Regions from separate parts of the Alicyclobacillus fodiniaquatilis genome, predicted to be linked through region 2. Evidence: predicted binding sites of a transcription regulator. Region 2 holds the regulator's gene; the other holds the start of a gene.
What was found. Region 2 encodes CtsR, which represses protease genes until heat stress. Its sites were predicted from a motif close to ATGGTCAATAAAGGTCAAACA; they were not measured.
Positions count from the first base shown of each region.

Region 1: ACFSB2_RS12925 (ATP-dependent Clp protease ATP-binding subunit) is a predicted target of CtsR. The motif match lies at 1,026-1,046, and genes of this name have one in related genera.

Region 1 is NZ_JBHUCX010000030.1:3,328-12,300, forward strand. It holds gene ACFSB2_RS12910 (helix-turn-helix domain-containing protein) at 1-109, opposite strand, end outside; gene ACFSB2_RS12915 (zinc ribbon domain-containing protein) at 475-654, opposite strand; gene ACFSB2_RS12920 (hypothetical protein) at 660-818, opposite strand; gene ACFSB2_RS12925 (ATP-dependent Clp protease ATP-binding subunit) at 1,154-3,298, shown strand; gene ACFSB2_RS12930 (GxGYxYP domain-containing protein) at 3,771-5,957, shown strand; gene ACFSB2_RS12935 (GxGYxYP domain-containing protein) at 6,177-8,369, shown strand; gene ACFSB2_RS12940 (Spo0E family sporulation regulatory protein-aspartic acid phosphatase) at 8,736-8,973, shown strand, end outside; gene ACFSB2_RS12945 (DUF3973 domain-containing protein) at 8,890-8,973, opposite strand, start outside.
Region 2 is NZ_JBHUCX010000001.1:60,407-69,379, reverse strand. It holds gene ACFSB2_RS00420 (ATP-binding protein) at 1-440, opposite strand, end outside; gene ACFSB2_RS00415 (TetR/AcrR family transcriptional regulator) at 955-1,530, opposite strand; gene ACFSB2_RS00410 (CtsR family transcriptional regulator) at 1,753-2,220, shown strand; gene ACFSB2_RS00405 (UvrB/UvrC motif-containing protein) at 2,240-2,758, shown strand; gene ACFSB2_RS00400 (protein arginine kinase) at 2,771-3,850, shown strand; gene ACFSB2_RS00395 (ATP-dependent Clp protease ATP-binding subunit) at 3,847-6,294, shown strand; gene radA (DNA repair protein RadA) at 6,439-7,788, shown strand; gene disA (DNA integrity scanning diadenylate cyclase DisA) at 7,801-8,880, shown strand; gene pssA (CDP-diacylglycerol--serine O-phosphatidyltransferase) at 8,926-8,973, shown strand, end outside.

The sequences.
Region 1 (8,973 bases), on a different contig from region 2:
CAGTTGCACAACTTACCCCGGATCTATCCGCAAGTTCATTCACATTCACGTCTCGTTCCGCCATTAGAACACGCAAGCGCGCCGCTGGTTCATGTTTCACACGCATCATGCCCACCCCATCTAGCTTAGCTAGTCATAGGATGGACACAAACATATGGATTTAAACCACGTTTTAAACAAATCATCGTGTCTATCACGAAAGAGAAGGCGACTCAGCACATCGTACATCATCATGCTTTGAAAAGAACCAAGGGGAGTATCTGGTTAAACACGATGCGCTCAAGGATTCGAAACACTAAAAAAGCTATAATCGGTGAAAAGTCTATACCGTTGCAAAAGACTTATAAAACCTTGATAGTTTTCGCTCTTTTCCCAATTCGTCGCGTCCGATTTCGCCGTGGCTACTCTCGTTTATGTGACGCTCCAAGGGCTTAAACTCCCGACCAACGAATCGGTACATATGCGTGTCGTCGTTTATGCTGACAGTTCGCGCATTCCATATTGCTTGAGATTGATGGCCGCGTTCAAGTCTCTATCCATTGTCATGCCACATTCAGAACAGCGGTACATCCTATCAGACAGCTTCAAGTCTGTTTTCTTGTGCCCGCAGTCTAAACAACGCTTCGATGATGGATAGAACCTATCCGCGATCATCAACCTCACGCTGTACCACTTGCACTTATACTCAAGCTGCTTGCGGACTTCTGCAAGGCGATTGTCTTGTATCGCTTTTGCAAGCCGATGATCCAAGCAACCATCATATAGGAATACAGATCAAAACAATCACTCAATACGATATACGCCACGCGAATCGTCACTCAAGCACCTCGTTTCTCCCTGCATGATGATTCAATACTATTCATTATTCCCTTATCGTCAATTAAGACTACATCGAAAACGTTGTTTCCCTTAGTTAAACCAAGCTCCTTGGCAAAATGCCTGTCCTGGGTCGAGGTCACCCTTTCAACGATACGAGTGAGAACATCACTTATAGGCACTTGCCAAGAAATGATGGATTGATTATAATGGTCAAGGAAAGTCAAAGTCAGACTTTCTTTTTTAGCCCGATAAAGGTCAAAGTTAATCAAAGTTAAAGGCATAGCCAAGAAACTAAACAAAGTATGAATGTTGACGATATAAGGAGGAGCAAGTGATGCGTTGTGAACACTGTAAAGTGAACCAAGCGAGTTATGGGATGCGCCTGCAAATCAATGGGCAGGTCAGAGATCTTCACCTTTGTTCCGATTGCTACAGCAAAGTCGGAGATCAACTCAAGCGTCCGGTGGGGGCTTCTCCATTTGGAGGGTTGACAAATGGATTCCCATTTGAGGAGCTCTTAAAAGATTTCGGGATACCGGGTGTTGGTAAGGCCAACATGCCGCAAACTCAACCTGGGGTTGGCGGCAGTGGTTTTGTGGACGAGTTTGGGCGGGACATTTCTCGTCTGGCGGCAGAAGGTAAGATTGACCCAGTGGTTGGACGTGACAAAGAGGTGGCTCGAGTGATTGAAATTTTGAATCGTCGTAACAAGAACAACCCGGTACTCATAGGTGAACCTGGCGTAGGGAAAACTGCGATTGCAGAAGGGCTTGCATTGAAAATTGCTGAGGGACAAGTTCCGTCCAAGTTGCAAAACAAGCAAGTCTACAGTCTCGACGTTGCATCGCTTGTAGCAGACACTGGTATTCGCGGACAGTTTGAAGAACGTATGAAAGGTTTGATAGCTGAACTTGGTGAGCGAACAGACGTCATTCTCTTCATTGACGAAATTCACTTGCTTGTGGGAGCTGGATCGGCTCAAGGTTCAATGGATGCAGGAAACATTCTTAAGCCTGCACTGGCCCGCGGTGATCTACAGGTGATTGGTGCGACGACTTTAAAAGAATACCGAGTGATAGAGAAGGATGCAGCGCTTGAACGTCGTTTCCAACCGGTCATGGTCAACGAGCCATCCGTGGATGAGGCCATCGCCATTTTGAAAGGCATTCGCTCGCAGTATGAGTCGTTCCACAAGGTGTCTTACACAGACGAAGCGATTCGCGCATGTGTAGTTTTGTCGAGCCGATATATCCAAGATCGCTATCTGCCAGATAAGGCGATTGACTTAATGGATGAAGCGGGGTCGAAAGTAAACTTGCGCTTAGGAGATCACAATCCATTTGACCTGGAAGCTCGTCTGAAGCAAGTAGCGCACAAGAAGGAACAAGCAACTAAGCATGAAAACTACGAGCTTGCAGCGAAGTTGCGTGACGAGGAAACGCAACTGCAAGCTGAGATTCAAACAGCCGACAAGGTAAGTGGCAAAACTGAAGTTAAACTTGCAGACATCCAGCAAATCATTGAGGAGAAGACCGGCATTCCGGTGCAGAAACTGCAAGAGGCTGAACAGGCCAAGTTAAAGGATCTTGAAAATCGCCTATCCAGCAAAGTGATCGGCCAACAAGAAGCAGTTAAGAAAGTGGCCAAAGCCATTCGACGGGGTCGTGCAGGTTTCAAGACTACTCGCCGGCCAATAGGTTCGTTTCTCTTTGTAGGCCCCACAGGCGTTGGTAAGACAGAACTCGCCAAGTGCCTTGCGGAGGAATTGTTTGGAACGAAAGAATCCATGATTCGTCTCGATATGAGTGAGTACATGGAGAAGCATTCGGTGTCTAAGCTCATTGGATCCCCTCCGGGGTACGTTGGATATGACGAAGCTGGTCAACTCACTGAACAAGTGCGTCGGCGTCCATACAGCCTGATTTTGTTGGATGAAATCGAAAAGGCTCACCCGGATGTACAACATATGTTTCTTCAAATTATGGAGGACGGCAGACTCACCGACAGTCAAGGACGGACCATTCGCTTTAATGACACGGTAATCATCATGACCAGTAACGCAGGTGTGATGGAACGGAAGAGCACGGTTGGATTCGGTGTCGATGTAGACGCAAGTCAAGCACAGAACCATCTGGCATCTCTGGGTGCTTTCTTTAAACCAGAGTTTTTGAATCGGTTTGATGCCGTCATTGAGTTCAACGCCCTTAGGGAACCTGACTTGGTGCACATTGTCGATACGATGGTGAAAGAACTGCAGGACAGTCTCAGCGAACAACAAATGACCCTCATCATGACCGATGACGCAAAGAAGAAACTCGCGAAAATGGGATATAGCGCCGCATTTGGTGCGCGACCGCTACGCCGGGTGCTTCAAGACCAAGTTGAAGACCAAATTTCAGATCTACTACTCGACCACTCAGAGGTTCAACAACTCACGGTTGACGTAGAGAATGAACAAATTGTCGTGCGAGTTTCCTAAGAACATAGGGCTACTCCCGATGCACCGCTACAGGTGCCTTTGAGGAGTAGCCCTTGTTTTTTTTAGGTCCAGATATGTGTACGAAGACATTGGTCGTTCACGCGTGAATCTCAAATCCACTAAGGTGTACGAGCTAGACGTCCGATGGAAGAGACACTTCGAGCATTTGGCACACACCCAATATGGTAGCAGTCCTATTCTCTCATAAGGCATGACATGATACCCTGAACTGTCAAAAAGGTCCCAAATTCATACGTCTTTGTCCGTTTTTCATTTCCAGTTAGAAAATTATTGTATGTACAATAATAATAATCAGAACATTCGTGCTATAAAGAAGGTTTCTGTGAAGACGCAATAACCGTTGTCTCTTGTCATTTGGGACGAGCACGGAGCCCGTTATGAGCGTGAGCGGTCGAAGACCGTTAATCGCATAGATGTACAAGATGACGATATCAGGACATAGGAGGATCACATGCACAAATTCGTGAGAAAAATGATCAGGCCGACAGTGGGATTGGTAGCAGGCGCTTCCACACTGTTCTCGACGGTCGAACTTGTGGACGCGCAAACGAATAGCCCAGTAGTGGCATCGTCAACATCGATCGATAGGGGCAAATCGATTACGGCAGACCAGTTGTGGATTAAGTTCAGCAAGCCGAAATCCTTGATTGCGGCTGACATTCAAACAGCTAGCAGCGACGTGAAATTGGCGGCGGTTACGCTGCAAGGCGCTTACAACCAACAACAGCTTAGTACACGGATTTATTTGTCCCAGACTGCGCAAGACCAGACTTGGCTACAACAAGCGGTGCCGAAAGATGTCAGAGTGACAGATCTGTCCGTTTCGCAAAGTGATCCAAACGCGGTTCTCGAAGCGTTGTTGGCTCAGTACGGCCACTCGATTAAAGGTGCCATCGTCACAGATCCGAGCAATCCGGACACGGTCAATCTTGCGACCACTTTGGCGGGCATCGACGACGCGATGGTGATTACGCCGAGCCAAGAGGCACTTGTAGAGAGCTACGGTATCAAGATTCTGCATGATTTTCGCGATGACCATTTGACAGGCACCGTAGCCACATACCAGTGGGCGATCGAAAATTTATTACCCAAGACTACCACGAAGGATCTGGTGATGCTCAGTCCAGGTACTACCGGTGATATCCGCGATTACGCGGTGGCTACGAAGTCGTTCGTATTCTATCTCACCTCAACCGACCCACAGCAGAAGGCATTGATGGACGAGATCTTACAACACACGCCGGCCAATACGCCGATTCTTGGCTACGTTCCAAATGAAAATCCGGACGTGGCGGAACTGAGCAGGGAGGGGCATTTCTTAAACGCCTCTGATCAGCTCGCGAATGAATCAGTATGGGCGTCGATGCCGAGTCCGAAATCGTTTCAACAGTCACAGCCCCACGCGGTTAAAGCGACGCCTAACACGGTATATGTTGCTTTTCTGGCCAGCGACGGTGACAATGCCCAATACATTCAGCACCGCATGCTTCAGCTCTGGCAGGATCCGAATTTAGGAGCAGTGCCTACCGGGTGGACCATCGCTCCAGGGATGATTGATTTCGCGCCGACACTTATGTCTTTTTACTACCAGCACATGCCAAAAAATAGCGAGTTGGTTTCGGGGCCTTCTGGAGTTGGGTATGCGACGGCAGAGACAGGAGCAAATCTGGTTCAGTTTGCAAAATTATCAGGTGACTTTATGCGCAGAGATGACTTGCATACGGTTGACTACTATGGCTCAGTCGGATCCTTGGATACCTATGCCCAGGTGTCCGGTGTGACTGGCATCGCGTACAACGGCCCCCTCGTATCCGAGAACAGCGGGCAAACAGCGATCTATGGTCAAACCAATGGCTATATCAAGACCCCGAGTGATTTGCTTTACACCATTGAGCAGCAGGCCACGAACGGACAGATCGGGCAGCCTTTGTTCCTGGAACCGCTTGTCGATACCTGGACACTTACGCCGAGCGATGAGTTGGCGATTGCACAGAACCTGACTCTGTATGGCGAAAAAACCGGGCAGAAGTTCGTATTTCTGACGCCCAGCGAATTGGCGTTGACCATGAAGGCATATCAGAATCACCAAGAGGAAGAGCTGCCGACGTATAATGCTCAAGCGATACCGGGCTCGGCATTGCTCAAAGATGGTCCACCTGCGCAACTGACGGGCTATACGCCGCCTTCCCCGCAAGGGCCAAATCTTGTCTCCAATCCGAGCGGTGAAGAAGGCACACAGGGGTGGTCGATCGCTGACGGCGGCAATGATTCTACCCTGACTAGTACAACGTATGAGGGCGGTCCCGCATTGGATTGGCAGATTCCCGGTAACCTCTCGAGTTCAGACTGGGTTCATTATTACCCGCTTGTGCAAAACGGAAAGACCTATACTTTCTCGGTGCAAGTGGCAGGTACAGGACAAGTGTATATGGACATCTTTAACGGTGCCGGTGATAACGAAACATTGCCCGTCACTTTAAGTAAAAATTATCAGACGCTAACCTGGACGGTATCCATCCCGGATAATGCACCTGGCGGACAAACCGGATCAGCTCCACAACTGCAAGTCCGCCTACCGGGTTCATCGAGCACCACGACGGTGTACATCCGAAATGCCAGCGTACAACTTTCTAATTAAATCGCAATCTGGTGCCTGGATGGCGAGTGGGAGCTAGGGACGCGAACGTGACTATCATTTCAATTTAGATGATTCCTTTTGCCGCAAGCAAAGCATGGCTCGAGCCCAATGAAAGAGAACTCCTCGGCATAAACGGTGACAACCGTTTATTGCATAAATCCAAGCGGTGCACAGTCTTACATATCGCTTGAGAATCTTGAAACCAAGGAGGAATATCACATGCCCTTGAGTAAGAAAATGGTCGGCCTGACGCTTGGCCTCCTAGCTGGGGGAGCCGCAGTATGGCCTACGCTGGTGTTTGCCGACACCCAAGCTCAAAGTCCTTCGGCCACGCCTTCCGTGGCAACACAGAGTGCTCAATCCCAACCACCAAATGATTTGTGGATCAAGTTCAGTAAACCAAAGACCTTGATTGCGGCTAACATTCAAACCGCAAGTTCAGATGTGCAATTAGCGGCGGTTACGCTGCAAGGCGCTTACAACCAACAACAGCTTAGTACACGGATTTATTTGTCCCAGACTGCGCAAGACCAGACTTGGTTGCAGCAAGCGGTGCCGAAAGATGTCAAAGTGACAGACCTGTCCGTTTCGCAAAGTGATCCAAACGCGGTACTCGAAACGCTGTTAGCTCAGTTCGGCCACTCGATCAAAGGCGCCATTGTCACGGATCCGAGCAATCCGGACACGGTCAATCTTGCGACCACCTTGGCGGGCATCGACGACGCGATGGTGATTACGCCGAGCCAAGAGGCGCTTGTACAGAGTTACGGCATCAAGATTCTGCATGACTTCCGGAATGATCATTTGACGGGTACCGTGGCGACATATCAGTGGGCGATTGAAAATTTGTTACCCAAGACTACCACGAAGGATCTGGTGATGCTCAATCCAGGTGCTACAGGCGATATCCGTGATTACGCGGTGGCCACGAAGTCGTTCGTATTCTATCTCACCTCGACCAATCCGCAGCAGAAGACATTGATGGACGAGATCTTGCAACATACGCCGGCCAATACACCGATTCTCGGTTACATTCCGGATGAGGGACCGGATGTGGCGGAATTAAGCAGCCAGGGCCATTTCTTGAATGCCTCGGATTTTCTGGCCAATGAATCGGTATGGGCATCCATGCCGAGCCCGAAATCGTTCCACCAGTCACAGCCCCACGCGGTTAAAGCGACGCCAAAAACGGTGTATGTCGCCTTCATAACCAGTGAAGGCGACAATGCCCAGTACGTTCAGCATCGTATGCTTCAGCTGTGGCAGGATCCGGATTTGGGGGCAGTGCCCACCGGTTGGACCATCGCTCCAGGGATGATTGATTTCGCGCCGACACTCATGTCGTATTACTACCAGCACCTGCCGAAAAGTAGTGAGTTACTCCCAGGACCGTCTGGTGTTGGGTATGCGACGGCAGAGACTGGATCGAACCTGGTTCAATTCGCCAAGTTGTCGGGCGAATTTCTGCGGCAGGACGACATGCATACGGTCGACTATTGGGGAACGCCCAGCGCACTAGACACCTATGCACAAGCGTCCGGTGTGCCAAGCATCTCGTATAATGGGCCAATCGGTTATGAGACGAGTGGAAACACGGCCATTTTCGGACAGACCAGTAGCTATATTGCAGCTCCGAATGATTTGCTCTCTACCATTGAGCAACAGGCTACAAACGAGCAGAATGGGCAGCCGTTGTTCTTAGAACCGCTCATCGATGCCTGGACCCTTACACCGAGTGACGAGTTGCAGATTGCCCAACAACTGACCCTTTTTGGCGAGAAGACTGGACAGAGATTCGTGTTTACGACTCCAAGCGAACTGGCGTTGACCATGAAGGCGTATCACAATCAGCAAGAGGAAAACCTGCCGACGTATAATGCTCAAGCGATACCGGGCTCGGCATTGATTAAAGATGGTGTCCAACCTACCCAGTTGACGGGCTTTACCCCTACTTCCCCGCAAGGCCCAAATCTCATTTCCAATCCGAGCGGTGAAGCAGGTACGACAGGTTGGCAAATGGCCTACAGTGGCCAGGATGCCACCTTGACCAACACAACCTATCAAGGAGAATCGGCCCTAGAGTGGCAAGTCCAAGCCGATATTGGACATACAGACTGGCTTTCCTATTACCCGTCCGTGCAAAATGGGAAGACCTATACCTTCTCCGTGCAATTGGCGGGTTCTGGTGTGGCGTACATGAATCTCTGGACGGGAACAAGTAATGTTCTCACATTGCCTGTGAATCTGAGTTCCAAATTTCAAACACTTACATGGACGGTGACGATCCCGAGCAATGCGCCTAGCGGACAAACTGGGCAAGCACCACAACTACAGGTCGGGGAACCTGATGCTGGTGATGTCAACGTGTACATCCGGAATGCGAGCGTACGGGAGTCCAGTCCGTCGAACTGACAAAGGAAGGACAGCGTAATCGCTATTCTTGGTATGCAGCCATCTCTGCAGTAAGTTATGAATTGCCGGTCTCCGAGGGCTACGCCGCAGTCCTTGGAGACGGTTATAGGAGGACTTCGTATGTGGATGTCAACGTCCCTAACGAAGGAGGCAGTGACATCTCCTAGGATTCCCCACTGAAAACCCTTGTTCTAGCCTAAGCGAACGAGGGTTTTCTTTTTGTTTATAGACACATACATCAGTGATTGTTGCAGTGAAAATATAGGTTTTGTATCGACAAAACCAGACAGTATTCGGGGTACTCAGTGTGGTATGGTGGACATTGTTGTAAAAGTTTGACGACAATATGGGCAAGGGGTTTATAACGTGAAAACCAGAAGCGAAACTGTCGAGCATTTAAGGGCCCTTTTAATTAAAACGGCCGAAGAACGAGGCAGTCTTACACATCCTGATGTGATTGTTATCAGTCAAAAACTAGATCGCCTTCTAAATGAGGTTCAGTTTAAAAACACCCGTTCGATCATGGATTCTTTTTGGCATCCTTTTTATCGATACATGTCCCAAGGGGGACGTCACGGCCATTTATACGGCGAAAACCAGTATT
Region 2 (8,973 bases):
ATATCTTGTAGTGCCATGTCTGAGTTCCGTTCATGATTTTCTAACTTTCGTACGATGTCATCCTGTGCTTTCCAGACAACGTTAGACCAAGTGCGCAAAGGGATATGATTGGATATGTATGCGTTCGATATGCTGTTAAAGTGTTCGACAATGGTTTTGGAATAAAAATCTCCGTATGCACTGTAAAATTGCTCATTATTCATGTAATGAACCTTATGTAAGTCTTCTTTCGTTAAAAAGTAACTTAACCTCTCTCTGATGTTCTGAAATACACTGCTGCTTTCAATTAATAGAATATGATGTTCCTGCTCGATCCCGGTGCGAATATATGCAATTGCGTTGTTTAGATAGAGCGCTGGATCTTCATAGAGGTACAGTATATGAGCACCATTTGACAACTGTAAATCCTGTGTCAGTTGAATGATTTTATCATTGAGCATCAAGCGCTGCGACCTCTTTTCCCTGACCTACATAGATTGAAGCGTCGTTTTGTGCTACTAGGATGTGTTGAGCCAATATGCTTCGTGTCTTGATGGTTTGCGGAAACCTTCACATCCGTGAAAGGGCATCACTTCCATCCTTTGTTTGTATGTAGACACGACATATTCTCTGATAAGTCGTCAAACTTCGACATCATACCTATATATTATAAATGCTTTTAACAAAATGAGAAAAGATATTGACAGATCAGTTGAGTTTTTTTCAAAATAGCATTTTTTCGCATTGATCTAGCACGTGGCAAGTGGAAGAAACATGGACTTCATCAGCAAAGATGGGTAATGGAGGACCAACATTCATCAGTGCGGCACTCAAATGGAAACTTGTAGCGTAAATCAAAAGTACAGCAGACCACCTCAGAAGCCGGTCTGACTATCAGTGAAGCTTTACTCTTTCTTTAAAATAAAGGGGCAGTCATCGGCGCAATCCGATTCGCATCATGAGACGTCTTTTTTTCTAATGAGTGGTCAATAATCCATCTAAGAATAGTTTGCTAAAAGTGTGGGCGACATCGTTGGCATTCATGGAACCGGAGGGGCGGTACCATCGGTATACCCAATTACATGCGCCTAAGATGGCAAGCGCAGTGACACGGGGGTGATGAACTTGGAATTCTCCATTTTCACTTCCTTCATTTAATATCTGCGTGACGAGATCCAAATACGTGTCGGTCATTTTCTGAATGACGCCTTGTGGCGCTTCGCCAAGTGAAAAAGCTTCTCTCCACAACACTGTGGTCGTCTCCAGATTTTCAATGGACGTCTGCACGTGCATGCGGATCATCGCTGCTAATTTTTCTTGGGCAGTCATCGGTCGGGCCAGGATCTCTTGAAGTTGTTCATTAAATTGACGGATGGCTGCGTCAGCAATTTGCATCAACAGCTCTTCCTTCGATTGTATGTAATGATACAGGCTGCCTTTTTGCAGCCCTACAGCGTCGGCAATATCCTGTACGGAAGTGGCTTGGTACCCTTTCTGTTCAAACAGTTTGACTGCAGCATGCAGAATTTCCCTTTGCCTGTTCGAGGACATCGGCGAGTTCCTTTCTTATCCTGAACCAGCATATTTGTCGTTGTGCATGTTCATGGATGAAGGTCATATTGGGAAAAGTGTACCGTGAAAACGTTTAATTTTCAATGAACGGTTGATCCGCTTGCGTTTTCAAATGTGCGGTGTATAATAAGGTCAATGAAAGTCAAAGTCAAAATAAGTGAAAGTCAAAGGCGGTGCTGCCGAGGATGGGAGTAATCAGCCATGCCAAACAACATATCCGATGTGATCGAACAGTACTTAAAGCGCATTTTAGAGGAAAGCGATGTTGGGTTTATCGAAATTCAGCGTAGTGAACTGGCTTCTTTATTCCATTGTGTTCCGTCGCAGATCAATTATGTGATAAGCACCCGTTTTACGATGGATCACGGCTATGTCGTCGAATCAAAGCGCGGCGGCGGCGGCTACATCCGGATCCGGCAAGTGCGGCTGGATCCAGAGCATACATTGCTACAACTGCTGCGGGACTGGGGTGACGAGGTCACACAAAGTGCCTCGGAAGCGCTGATTGAGCGACTTGAGCGCGAACAGTGGATAACCGGCCGTGAGGCGGCGATGTTGCAAATTATGTTGCGAAGAGAGGTTCTGAGCGTCGAGTTGCCTTTGCGGGATAGATTGCGAGCTCGACTGCTCTACACGGCGCTTCAAGTGCTTGCCACCTATGAGGATTGATGTCAGGGAGGTGTCCTGAATGATTTGTGAACGATGTCATGAACGTCCAGCTACGGTTCACGTCACCAAAATCGTCAATGGCGAGAAGACAGGTTATCACCTTTGTGAACATTGTGCCAAAGAGCAAGGTGAGATTTTGAACCCGTTTGTTGCGGGCAACGCGTTTGATTTCAACAAGTTGCTCACTGGGCTTTTGAATATGGAGTCTTCTTCAGGTTATGCGCCAGTGCAGACAAGCAGTTTGCGGTGTGCCAATTGTGGGATGACCTATAACCAGTTTACTAAAATGGGGCGCTTCGGCTGCCCTGATTGTTATGACAATTTCTCAAGCCGTTTGGAGCCGCTATTACGGCGCATACAAAATGGCAACGAACATACGGGTAAGATACCGCAAAAATCTGGTCAGCGCGTTCAGCAGCTTCGCAAGTTGGACCAGATGCGGCGCGAATTGCAGCAAGCCGTGGCTGATGAGCAATTTGAGCATGCCGCACAGTTGAGAGATCAAATTCGGGCCTTGGAAAAAGGCACGGAGGACTAGGGAGGGATACAGGTGTCATTAAGCGATTTTTTGCAGCATGCGATGAGTCAGTGGATGAAAGACGGAGGGCCAGACGATGACATCGTGTTGACCAGTCGCATCCGTGTCGCACGAAATCTACAAGGCTATCCGTTCCCGATTTTGCAGACGGACAGTCACGCCAATGAGGTGATAAATGCCGTTGGCGAAGCTTTTCAGACCGACGCCATGTCGGAGCATGGGGAATATGAGATGATTCGCTGCCGAGATTTGGCTGCGCTGGACAGACAAGTGCTGGTGGAAAAGCACCTGATCAGCCCTGATTTGGCGGAACAAGAGAAACGCGGCGCAGTCATTCTCCGGCGCGATGAGATGGTGAGCATCATGGTCAATGAGGAAGATCATTTGCGGTTGCAATGCATCATGCCGGGGTTGCGCCTGAATGAAGCGTGGCAACTTGCCAGCAAGATAGACGATGCGTTGGAGCAGAAATTGACCTTTGCCTTTCATGAAAAATACGGATACCTCACAGCGTGTCCGACGAACGTCGGCACAGGCATTCGCGCCTCTGTGATGATGCATCTGCCGGGGTTGGCCTTGTCAGGCAGCATCAATCGCCTACTCACCGCTGTCTCGCAAGTGGGTCTGGCTGTACGGGGAATTTACGGTGAAGGTTCTGAATCATTCGGGAACCTGTTTCAAGTATCAAACCAAATCACTCTCGGCGAGACTGAAGAAGAGATCATCGGCAATTTGGAAAGTGTTGTTCATCAATTGATTGAACACGAGCGAAACGCAAGAGAAGGTCTTCTTCAGCGCAACCGTATTGAATTGGAGGACAGAGTCAGCCGTTCGTTCGGCCTGTTGGCTTATGCGCGGCGCATGGACTCCAAAGAGACATTGCAACGCTTGTCCGATGTGCGGCTTGGGATCGATCTCGGCATCATTCAAGGCGTATCGGCGAGTATTCTCAATGAATTGATGGTGACGACGCAGCCCGCTTTCCTACAGAAATACTTTAAGCGTGAGCTGTCTGCAACAGATCGCGATATCCGCCGCGCGGCGCTGATTCGCGAACGACTTCGTCTAGATGACACGGAGGTGCATGGATAATGTACGCACGCTTTACAGAACGAGCACAAAAAGTTTTGGCGTTGGCTCAAGAAGAGGCTTCCCGACTGCGGCATCCTGGTGTGGGCACAGAGCACGTGTTGCTCGGCCTTGTCCGCGAAGGGGAAGGCATTGCGGCTCGCGCATTGCAAATGCTTGGTGTCCAGGCAGATAAAGTCCAACAGGAAGTAGAGCGGATCATCGGGCAAGGGCAAAGTCAGGGCCAAGGCCAAGGCGGTCAGATGACATATACACCGAGGGCAAAAAAGGTGATAGAGCTTTCCATTGATGAGGCTCGTAAATTAAATCACACCTATGTTGGCACAGAACACATCTTGCTTGGGTTGATTCGCGAAGGAGAAGGCGTGGCGGCGCGCGTCCTCGCAAACATGGGCATCAGTCTGAACAAAGCGCGGCAACAGGTGCTGCAGCTGCTTGGCGGCGATGCAGCCGACATGGCGGGTGAGAAGGACAGTTCAGCGGGGACGCCAACGCTGGACAGCCTGGCCCGCGATTTGACGCAAATGGCGCGCGACGGCAAGGTTGATCCGGTGATTGGACGCGCCACCGAGATAGAACGTGTGATTCAGGTGCTCTCCCGTCGGACCAAAAACAATCCGGTGCTCATCGGTGAGCCTGGCGTGGGGAAGACGGCCATCGCGGAAGGCCTTGCGCAGCGGATTGTGGCTGGGGATATTCCGGAAACATTGCGCAACAAACGCGTCATGGTGCTGGATATGGGCACGGTGGTTGCAGGGACAAAATACCGTGGTGAATTTGAAGATAGACTGAAAAAGATCATGGACGAAATTCGGCAAGCGGGCAACATCATTCTGTTCATCGATGAGTTGCACACCTTGATTGGCGCTGGCGGCGCGGAAGGCGCCATCGACGCTTCGAACATCTTGAAGCCGGCGTTGGCGCGCGGCGAAGTGCAATGCATTGGCGCGACGACACTGGATGAGTATCGCAAGCACATCGAAAAGGACGCTGCGCTTGAACGCAGATTCCAGCCGATCACGGTGGATCAACCGACGCCGGAAGAAGCCTTGGAAATTCTGCGCGGTTTGCGCGACAGGTATGAGGCGCATCACCGCGTGAAGATCACGGATGAGGCGCTGGAGGCCGCAGTGCGCTTGTCGGATAGATATATCTCGGATCGGTTTTTGCCGGATAAAGCGATTGATTTGGTGGATGAAGCGGGATCGCGCGTTCGCTTGCGCACGCACACGGCGCCGCCGAATCTGAAAGAGCTGGAACAAAAGCTAGAAAAGGTGCGCAGTGAAAAAGACTCTGCAGTACAGGGGCAAGAGTTTGAACAGGCTGCAAACTTGCGAGATCAGGAACAGAAGATCAAACAGGAATTGGAGCAGTTGAAGGAACACTGGCAGCAGACGCAGCAGCATGACGATGTGCGCGTGACCACGGAGGACATTGCCCATGTCGTCGCTGCTTGGACGGGGATTCCGGTCAAACAGTTGGCTCAGGAAGAGTCGGAGCGGTTGTTGCACATGGAAGAAATTCTGCACAACCGAGTTGTCGGGCAGAACGAGGCAGTCGAGGCGGTTGCGCGGGCCATCCGACGCGCGCGCGCAGGCCTGAAAGATCCGAAGCGGCCGATTGGTTCGTTCATTTTTCTTGGCCCAACAGGTGTGGGGAAAACCGAGTTGGCTCGCGCGTTGGCAGAATCGGTCTTCGGCGATGAGGATGCGATGATTCGCATTGATATGTCCGAGTTCATGGAGCGGCATTCCACGGCGCGCTTGGTTGGTTCGCCGCCGGGATACGTCGGTTATGACGAAGGTGGCCAATTGACAGAGAAGGTTCGGCGCAAACCCTACTCGGTGGTGCTGCTGGACGAAGTCGAAAAGGCGCATCCTGAAGTGTTCAACATCTTGCTGCAGGTGCTCGATGATGGTCGTCTGACAGATGGCAAGGGGCGGACAGTCGATTTTCGCAACACGGTCATCATCATGACTTCCAACGTTGGCGCTGAAGAACTGCGCAAGGGCGGCAGTGTTGGCTTTAAGCCGGGGGCTTCCAGCCAGTACAACGATATGAAAGAGAAAGTGATGGAAGATCTGAAGCGCACATTCCGGCCGGAATTTATCAACCGGATCGACGAAATCATCGTCTTCCACGCCCTGGACGAATCGCAAATCAGCCACATCGTCGATTTGATGGTGAGCGATCTGCAAAAACGCCTGGCAGAACAGAATATCCAATTTACTCTGACAGAGGAGGCCAAGCAATTTTTGGCCAAGGAAGGGTTCGATCCGCAGTATGGCGCACGGCCGTTGAAGCGGGCAATTCAAAGACATATCGAAGACAGATTGTCGGAGGCTTTGTTGGCTGGCACCGTGAACAAGGGCGACGCTGTGCGGATTGGATTGGATGGGGATCACCTGAAGGTCGAGCCAGCGGGCGCAATGGCTGCAAACTCGTAAAAAGTGGAACACAATCTGTAGGTTGTCAAACCCGTCGCGATTGCGGCGGGTTTTTCTGCGATACGGGATGGACGCGGCCCATTCGTTCGGTATGATGGTAGAGGGAATCTGTGTAAAGGATGTCCGCAAAGGGGAGAACGGCGTTTGGCGAAAACAAAGACGCAGTACGTTTGTCAAGCGTGCGGCCATATTGAGATCAAATGGATGGGGCGCTGCCCTGGTTGTGGGGAATGGAACACGCTGGTGGAAGAGACGGTTGCGCCGATGAGGTCGACGGCAGTTGCCGCAACGAAAGCATCGCCGCAGCCGATTCAGTCTATCCCGGCGCAAACCGAGCAGCGGTTTCAAACCGGAATGACAGAGTGCGACTGGGTGCTGGGCGGTGGGATTGTCCCTGGTTCACTGGTGCTTATCGGCGGGGATCCGGGGATTGGCAAGTCCACCTTGTTGTTGCAGTTGTCACAGGCGATTGCCTCACAGCAAAAGCGCGTGCTATACGTCTCCGGCGAGGAGTCCGCGAGTCAAATCAAGCTGAGGGCGGAACGGTTGGGCACCGTGCATGATGAATTGTACGTGCTTGCGGAGACGGACTTGGATTTGGTGATTGAGAGCGCAATGCAGGTCAAACCTGATTTCTTAATTGTGGATTCCATCCAAACGGTATTTCGGCCGAGCTTGACATCGGCGCCTGGCAGTGTGGCGCAAGTGAGAGAGTGCACTGGCATGTTATTGCGCGTCGCGAAGTCGCATAATATTGCTACGTTCATCGTCGGGCATGTGACGAAAGACGGCGCTTTGGCTGGACCTCGCATGCTTGAGCACATGGTTGACGCGGTACTATACTTTGAAGGCGAACGTCATCATATGTATAGAGTATTGCGCGCCGTGAAGAACCGATTTGGTTCAACCAATGAGCTGGCGGTTTTTGAAATGCATGACAATGGATTGCAGGAAGTGTCCAATCCTTCTCTTTTATTTCTGTCAGAACGTCAGACGATTGTCCCAGGGTCGGCAGTGGTCGCTGCGATGGAGGGTCGGCGGCCATTATTGCTTGAGGTGCAGGCTTTGGTTGCCCCCACGGGATTCGCGACACCAAGGCGCATGGCCACGGGCGCTGATTACACGCGGGTAAATATGCTGCTGGCGGTGCTGGAACGCCGAATGGGCATGCAGGTGCAAGCGTGTGACGCCTACGTCAATGTGGCTGGTGGCGTGCGTGTCGATGAGCCTGCAGTAGATCTCGGCATTGCCATGGCGCTGGTCTCCAGCCATCGGGATAGACCTTTGGCGCGTGGGGATATCTATATTGGCGAGGTCGGGTTGACCGGTGAAGTTCGTACAGTCACGCGGTTGGCGGAGCGACTGCGCGAAGCGCAAAAATTAGGCTTCCAACGTTGTGTTATTCCAGCTGGTCAAACGGTGACCGAGTCGTTTCCTGGGGTGGAAATCGTCCCGGTGCAAACACTACAGGATGCAATGCTTCGGGCCTTTTAGAGGTGAAAGATGATGAAAGAAGACACCAAACGGGAAATCACCATCAACAAGATTTTACGGATGGTCGCACCAGGGACTGTGTTGCGTGATGGCATAGAAAACATCCTGCGGGCGAAGACGGGAGGGCTTATCGTCATTGGCGCTTCGGAAAAAGTGCTGTCCATCATGGATGGCGGTTTTTCCATCCAATGCGAATTGACGCCGTCCCACCTGTATGAGCTCGCGAAGATGGATGGCGCAATCATTGTCAGCGAAGATGTCAAACGGGTGCTTTTTGCCAACACGAATCTCAATCCGGATCACACCATTCCGACGTCTGAGACTGGCACGAGACATCGGACTGCTGAGCGTGTGGCGCGGGAGACAGGGCAGCTTGTGGTCTGTATATCACAGCGGCGCAACGTGATCACATTGTATCAAGGGCTGTTTAAATATGTATTACGTGACATAAGTGTTATCTTGACAAAGGCAAACCAGGCGATGCAAACTTTGGAGAAATACAAAACCGTGTTAGATCAGGAATTGACCAATCTGAGCGCGCTGGAATTTGAAGAGGCTGTTACACTGGATGAAGTGACGACGGTCTTGCAGCGATTTGAGACCGTGCTGCGCATCAAGGCGGAAATTCGCCGACATATTACAGAGCTCGGGAGTGAAGGCCGACTGGTCAGCATGCAGTTGGACGAACTTGTGGCAACGGTTGACGAGCAGGCATATTTACTGGTGAAAGACTATATGAATCATGGACATGATGTGACGCCACATCATGTGTTGTCGTTGTTCCACGGCATGCCAGCCGACGATTTGATGGATGGCGCCAAAATGGCGAAGGCCATGGGTTACGCGCCGAGTGTCAATGTTCTCGAAGAGGTTGTGCCATCGAGAGGGTACCGCGTGCTGAACAAAATCAGCCGCTTGCCGCAACCGGTGATAGAGAATTTGGTCGAACATTTCGATATCCTAACCAATATTTTGTCGGCGAACGTGGATCATCTTGATGAAGTTGAAGGGGTCGGGGCTGTTCGCGCGAGAATGATTCGCGATGGGCTGCAACGCATTCAGGAGCAGGTATTAATTGATCGACATATTTAATTTGTCCTGATGGTTTTTTCTGTTATTCTCTGGGAGGTCATATCATTGTTCACGAAGGCGATTCCCAGTGTTCTGACATTGGGCAACTTGGTC